2 regions of the Mesorhizobium sp. M0244 genome follow, and region 1 is predicted to be linked to the other one. Evidence: predicted binding sites of a transcription regulator. Region 1 holds the regulator's gene; the other holds the start of a gene.
The links. Region 1 encodes LexA, which represses DNA repair genes until DNA is damaged. Its sites were predicted from a motif close to TGTTCNNNNTGTGTTCNG; they were not measured.
Positions count from the first base shown of each region.

Region 2: NKJ08_RS16765 (ImuA family protein) is a predicted target of LexA. The motif match lies at 1,327-1,344, and genes of this name have one in related genera.

Region 1 is NZ_JAMYSE010000006.1:2,356-5,764, forward strand. Features, by position in the region: gene NKJ08_RS06875 (ComEC/Rec2 family competence protein) at 1-1,466, shown strand, start outside; gene lexA (transcriptional repressor LexA) at 1,460-2,212, opposite strand; gene NKJ08_RS06885 (molybdopterin molybdotransferase MoeA) at 2,317-3,409, opposite strand, start outside.
Region 2 is NZ_JAMYSE010000024.1:31,135-34,543, forward strand. Features, by position in the region: gene NKJ08_RS16760 (DUF6504 family protein) at 1-300, opposite strand, end outside; gene NKJ08_RS16765 (ImuA family protein) at 242-1,303, opposite strand; gene NKJ08_RS16770 (metallopeptidase family protein) at 1,487-1,909, shown strand; gene NKJ08_RS16775 (DUF1737 domain-containing protein) at 2,246-2,452, opposite strand; gene NKJ08_RS16780 (HpcH/HpaI aldolase/citrate lyase family protein) at 2,478-3,359, opposite strand.

The sequences.
Region 1 (3,409 bases):
TCTACCACATCATCTCCATCTCAGGGCTGCATATGGCGTTGGTCGCCGGCACCATCATGGCCCTCCTGCGCGGCGCCTTTGCGCTGTTTCCCAACTTCTCATCGCGACGGCCGGTCAAGAAATATGCCGCAGCCGCCGCGCTTTTTTCGATTGCGGCGTACCTCGTCTTTTCCGGCATCGTGGTGGCGGCCGAACGCAGCTTCATCATGCTGGCGGTGATGCTTATCGCCGTGCTGTTCGACCGGGCCGCGCTCACCATGCGCAATCTGGCGATCTCGGCCATCGCGGTCATCCTGGTGTCGCCGCACGAGGTGGTCGGTCCGAGTTTCCAGATGTCCTTCGCCGCGACTGCGGCCCTTGTCGGCGCCTATGCCGGCTGGTCCGATTACCGCGCCGGCAGGGCCACCACGCCGCCACCGCGGCGGTCGCCGCTACGCTTCGCCACCCGAAAGGTTCTGTTGGGCATGGGCGGCCTCGCGATGACCTCGATCATTGCAGGGGGCGCCACGGCGCTTTTCGCTATATGGCATTTCCAGCGCGTGGCGCCGCTCAGCCTGTTCGCCAATCTGGCGATCATGCCCATTGTCTCGCTGGTCGTCATGCCTTGCGCGGTCCTCAGCGCGCTGGCGATGCCGTTCGGCGCGGATGGGCCTTTCCTCTATGTGATGGGCAAGGGGCTGACGGCGATGATCGCCCTGTCCGGATGGATCTCCGAGCGCTCGCCGATCGACGCGGTCGGGCTGATTTCGCTGAGATCGGTCCTTCTGGTGACGATCGGTCTCATAATTGCCAGCATGGCCACGACCTGGCTGCGGCTCGCGGCACTTCCTTTCGCGCTCGCCGGCTTGCTGACGACTACGCAGACGCGCGCACCCGACGTATTGATCTCGGAGGACGCACGGCTGGTCGCGCTGCCGATCGGCAGCGGTGAACTCGCGGTCAACCGAGCACGCCCGAATGAATTCACCATCGACAACTGGAAACGCGCCCTGACCTCCGAGGCCATCGTCGCGCCGGAAACACCGGGAAAGAACGACCCGCAATTCGACATTGCCGACCCAGCCGATCTGCCAGCGGGCATGCCTTTCATTTGCACGGAGGGCCTCTGCCTTGCCCGCCATCCATCCGGTGCGATTGTCGCGCAAGCCAAGGACCGGGATACTGCGCGGCCAGCCTGTGCTTTTGCCAGTTTGATCGTCATCGACGACGCCACCGCCCATAACCCCTGCTACTACGACCGGCTGGTCCTCGTCGTCACCAAACGGCAACTGGCGCGCGCGGGAAGTGCCGCCGTGTATTTCGATCCACAAGCGGCAACGCGCGCAGAAATCCGCTTCGCGGTCGAAAAATCATACCGGCCCTGGCATATGCAGCGGAAGTTTTCACGCGAGGCCAGAGGCCTGCCGCCATATCGCAAGGCCGACAAGCCTAAAGCCGGCACCACACCCAAGGGCGCAACTCAGTAGCGGCGGATCAGCCCGACGAGTTTGCCTTGCACCTTGACCCTGTCTGGCCCGAAGATGCGCGTCTCATAGGCCGGATTAGCGGCTTCCAGGGCGATCGAGGCGCCCTTGCGGCGGAACCGCTTCAGCGTCGCTTCCTCCTCGTCGACCAGAGCCACCACGATCTCACCGGGGCTCGCCGTATCGGCATTGCGGATGATGACCGTGTCGCCGTCGAAAATGCCGGCCTCGATCATCGAATCGCCTTTGACCTCAAGCGCATAATGCTCGCCGCCCATGATCATGTCCGGCGGCACGGAGATCGAATGCGTCTGGTGCTGGATGGCGTCGATCGGCACACCGGCGGCGATGCGGCCCATCACCGGGATCGACACGGCGACGACGACATCGTCGTCATTGCCGGCTGCAGGGACGCGCGACGATGTCGGCTTGCCTTGCCGTCCCAGGCTGCCCTGCCCAGGACCGCCTTGCCCAAGACTGCCCTGGATGACGCTCGGCGAGAACTTGCGTGCCGCATTGAGGCCTGGGGCGATCGAGTCGGGCAGGCGCAGCACCTCCAGGGCACGGGCCCGGTTGGGCAAACGGCGAATGAAGCCGCGCTCCTCCAGCGCCGTTATCAGCCGGTGGATTCCTGATTTGGAAGCCAGGTCGAGCGCTTCCTTCATCTCGTCGAAGGAGGGCGGGATACCGCTTTCCTTAAGCCTTTCGTGGATGAACATCAGCAGTTCGTGTTGTTTGCGTGTCAGCATAGCGACCCCCAACAGAATCAGAAAAACAAACCCAGAACAAACACTATCTGTTCCATTTGTGTTCCGCAACTGTTTAAAGTTTAATGAATGTGTTGACGGTTTGTTCAGCGTAACATCAGCACGTCGCAGGGAGCATCCGCCGCCGCGGCGGGTGCGAACGGTGCGCGAACGATCAGCCCGTTCGCATCGGCCAGCATTTTCAGCATTGAGGAATCCTGAATGCCGAACGGCGTCGCCACCAGCGTGCCGGCGTCGTGCCTGACAACAGCCCGCACATAATCCTGCCTGAGATCATTGGCCGGCATGGCAGCGCCGAGCCGCGCCCGACGTATATCCTGCTGAAAGGCCCGGCCGCCGAGCCGCGCCAGCAGCGGCTTCAGGAAGAGCTGGGTGCCGACCAGGCTTGCCACCGGATTGCCGGGCAGGCCGATGCAGCGGATGTCGCCCAGCCGCCCGAACATCAGCGGCTTGCCGGGCCGCATGGCGATCTTCCAGAAATCGAGGGTCATGCCTTGCCCGGTCAGCACGTCATGGACGAAGTCGTGGTCACCGACCGAGGCACCACCCAGCGTGACGATGACATTCGCGCCGGCCTTCACCGCCTTTGTCACCAGCGCAGCGATCGCCTCCTTGCGGTCCGGCGCGATGCCGAGATCGAGCGCGCGCGCGCCGACCGACTGTGCGGCGGCGGCGACGCCATAGGCGTTTGACGAGATGATCTGGTCGGGGCCAAGCTCGCTGCCCGGCGGCAGCAATTCGTCGCCGGTGGCGATGATGGCGACCAGCGGCCGCTTGACCACGCAGACCTCGGGGTGGTTGGCCGATGCTGCCAGTGACAAGGCCGCCGGATCTAGCAGGCGGCCCTGGCCCAGCAGGACGTCGCCCTTGGCGAAATCAAGCCCGAGGCGGCGGATGTTGCGCCCTTGCACCGTCGGCTCCGTCACTTCGACGCTGCCGCCGCCGAGGTCGCGGACGTTCTCCTGGATGACGATGGTGTCGGCGCCTTCGGGAAGCGGCGCGCCGGTAAAGATGCGTACGGCTTGCCCTTGCTGCACCGCCCCGGCAAAGCCGCGTCCGGCTGGCGCCATGCCGATCACCGAAAGCTTTGCTGGTAGGGACGCGATATCGGCGGCCCGCACGGCATAGCCGTCCATGGCGGAGGCATTGAACGGCGGCTGGGTGCGGAGCGCCACAACC
Region 2 (3,409 bases), on a different contig from region 1:
GCGCGACAGGATGTCGTCCAGCATCGAGCGTTCGCCGCCGAAAAGATGGGTGCAGCCGGTGACGTCGAGATAGAGGCCATCGGTTCCATCGAGCGCCACCAGCGGCGTGTAGCGGTCGCACCAGTCGGCGAGGCCTTCGAGCAGGCGCCGGTCGGCCTCCGGATCGGCCTCCACTATGTCGATCGACGGATGCATGGCGCGTGCGTCGGCTATGCCCATGCCGCGCTTCAGATTGAGCGCCTCAGCCCGTTCGTCGAGGGCGGCGATGCGCTGGGCGTTCCTGTCGCGATGGCTGATCACCAGCGGCAGGTGATCCGACGGCCGGGAACGCCAGGACCGCCCCAGACGCTGCCGCAGGATCCTCTCGGCGGCGAGATGCGGAAACCACAGGGACAGGATTCTTTGCCCATTCCTGAGCTCTTCCTTGCTCGCCCCGTCTTTCTTCGAATAGGCGTTCATCGGGGTTCCACTCCAGTGTGAATTGTCCGGGCAAGGCCGTGCGGCTCTTGCCGATGGTAACGGTGAAGGCGGGTCGGCCGATCGAGCCGGCGAGCGGCCCGGCGATTGTCTCGCGCGCTGCCGCGGGTGCCGCCGACAGGACGAGGCGGACGGGCGCTGCCGTCGGCTCGGGCTCGCCGGCCTGGCGCAGCAGGAACAGCGGCCGGCCCGCACTCTGCGCCCGGGCGTGCAGCCGCCGCGTCGCGGTGAGGTCAAGCCGCTGCGGGTTGCCGCGGATTTCGAGGATGACCGCGGCAAGCGCCGTCATCCGGGCAGCCTCCTCGGCGACCCACAACGCATCGAGGAGCCTTGGCGCCTCGGAAAACAGCAATTGCTCCGGCTCGATGCCGAAGAAGGCGTGAAGCCCCCTGGCGTAGGGGAAGCCGGCCTCGCGGAAAATCTCTGATGTGCCGATCCACAGCACCGGCAATCGCGGTCCCTGGCTGAGGATCAGGCTGACGAGCGACAGGACAAAGCCGGCGACGGCCCCGGCATCGCGGGTCGCGGCACTATGAAACTCGCTCAGCGCCGCCTTTGGCAGGCCGCCGCTGAGCGCAGCATCGAGGCGCTCGGCACCGGTGCGCAAAAACGCATCCTGCGAAGCCACGGCGAGGCCGCGCCGGACAATAGTTAGATTCCGAGGGGGCGTCAGATCCCGAGGGAATGTCAGAGTCTGGGGGCTGACATCCGCATCAAACGACGAACCGGCCGGCGCCTCCAGGCGCTCGGGCAAGGTCCCTTCGATCTTCGCGATCTGGCGGCGCAGGGCAAAAACAGTCTCCCGCGCCACGGCGCTTGTCGCCATGACGGTCAGCTTCCACTCACAATTGTTCCTGTTATGTTCCTATAGATTCCAGAGGGCGGCCAAAGAGTCAAGCGGAGTCATGGGGAATTTATTCCTGTAGTGGGAACATGACACGGGCGCTCCAGCCCGGCCATTTGCCGAGTCCGGCCTGAAAGCCTATATGCCGGGATCAAAGGACAACGCATGGCTCGCATCTACCAAACCCGCATCTGGCACGACCAGCTTTCGCCGTCGATGGAGGAAATGGAGTTCCTGGCGCTGGAGGCTTATGCCCATCTGCCGGAGGAATTTCGCAAGCTGACCGGCGAGATCGTCATCCAGATCGCCGAATTCCCGACCGACGAGATCATGGACGACCTGTCGCTGGAAACGCCGTTCGACCTGCTCGGCCTGTTCGAGGGGCGCGGCATCGCCGAGCGCTGGAATCCGCAGACCGGCGAGGGGCCGAACCGCATCACGCTCTACCGTCGCGCTATCCTCGACTACTGGGCCGAGAACGAGGAAACGCTGGGCGACATCGTCACCCATGTGCTGATCCACGAGATCGGCCACCATTTCGGCCTGTCGGACGATGATATGGAGAAGATCGAGGAAGCGGCTGAATAGGGGGCATCAAATGGGCATGACGATCGGCCAATTCGACCGGCCGGTCCGTTAGAGACGATCAATTGTCGATGTTGACGCCGCCCCTCATTGCCCTGCCGGGCATTTCTCCCCGTATAGTGACGGGGAGAAAGAAGCTGGCCGCAGCCTCGGCGCTGTTCTACAACGTTGGTGATTGGCGAAATCGCCGATGAGAGCACCCCTCTCCCCGTCACTATACGGGGAGAGGATGCCGGTAGGCAGGTAAGGGGCGGCGCCAACGGCCTGGAACGGGCGATGGGCAAACTCAACCTGAAGCTAGGGCAGTGGGCCATAGCGCCCACAGGATAGAGCCGAACCCTACCAGTCGCTGAGCTTGGTGTCGGGGCCGTATTCCTGGCCCTCGATGTCCTTCACCACGGCCTGGCCGCAGCGCATGGTCTTGGCTTCCTTGTCATAGGCATAGGTCGGCGAGCCGAACAGGTGCCAGCCCTTGTTCAGCGCCGCCGTCACCTTGTGGCAGAAGCTGGCATCGTCCGGGCCGGACAAAAAGCGGTAGAGTTTCATTTTTCATTCCTGTCGTAAGTGCCAATCATGCCCCGATGACGGCGGCCTTCGCCAGCAGTTTTTCGGCCTGCGCCAAATGCAGCCGTTCGACCATTTTTCCGTTCAGCGCAATCACCGCCTTGCCGGCATTTCCGGCAAGCGCGAAGGCTTCCTTGACCGCGCGTGCCTCGGCCATCGCTTCAGGCGACGGCGCAAAGGCGCGGTTCGCGGCCTCGATCTGGGCCGGATGGATCAGCGACTTGCCGTCGAAGCCCATGGCGGCCGCTTCCGTGCACTCGCGCGCAAACCCGTCCATTTCGCGAAAATCATTGAAGACACCGTCCAGCAGGTCGAGGCCGCCGGCGCGCGCCGCCAGCACCATCTGCATCAGCCACGGCACGAGATAGCGCCGGTCGGGCGTGGCGAGTATGCCGGTGTCCTTGACCAGGTCATTCGTTCCGGCAACGAAACAGACCAAACGGGAGGCCGGATCGCGGCCGAGCTCGGCGATCGGCCCGATGTTGAGCAGCGCCTTGGGCGTCTCGATCATCGCCCATAGCTTGACCTCGTCCGGCGCAAAATTGTCGTCGAGCACGTCGCCGGCCTCGAGGATGTCGCGCGGCGTGTCGACCTTGGGCAGCAAGATGGCGTCGGGCTGGCATTTTGCCGCGGCCAGCAGATCGTCGGCGCCCCATTCGCTCGACAGCGCATTGATGCGCACGACCATCTCGCAACGCCGGCTGGAACGGCCGGCGAAAATCGCCGCGAGTTTTTCTCGCGCGGAAAGTTTATCGGCCGAGGCGACGGCGTCCTCGAGATCGATGACGACGGCATCGCAGGCCAGCGACGGGATCTTGGCCAACGCCTTGTCGTTCGAGGCCGGGACGTAAAGCACCGAGCGGCGCGGGCGGTAGCTTTCGGTGGTCATCTCCGATCTATGCCGCCTGCAGCCGGCCGAGGCAAGCCGTGCATAAAAAC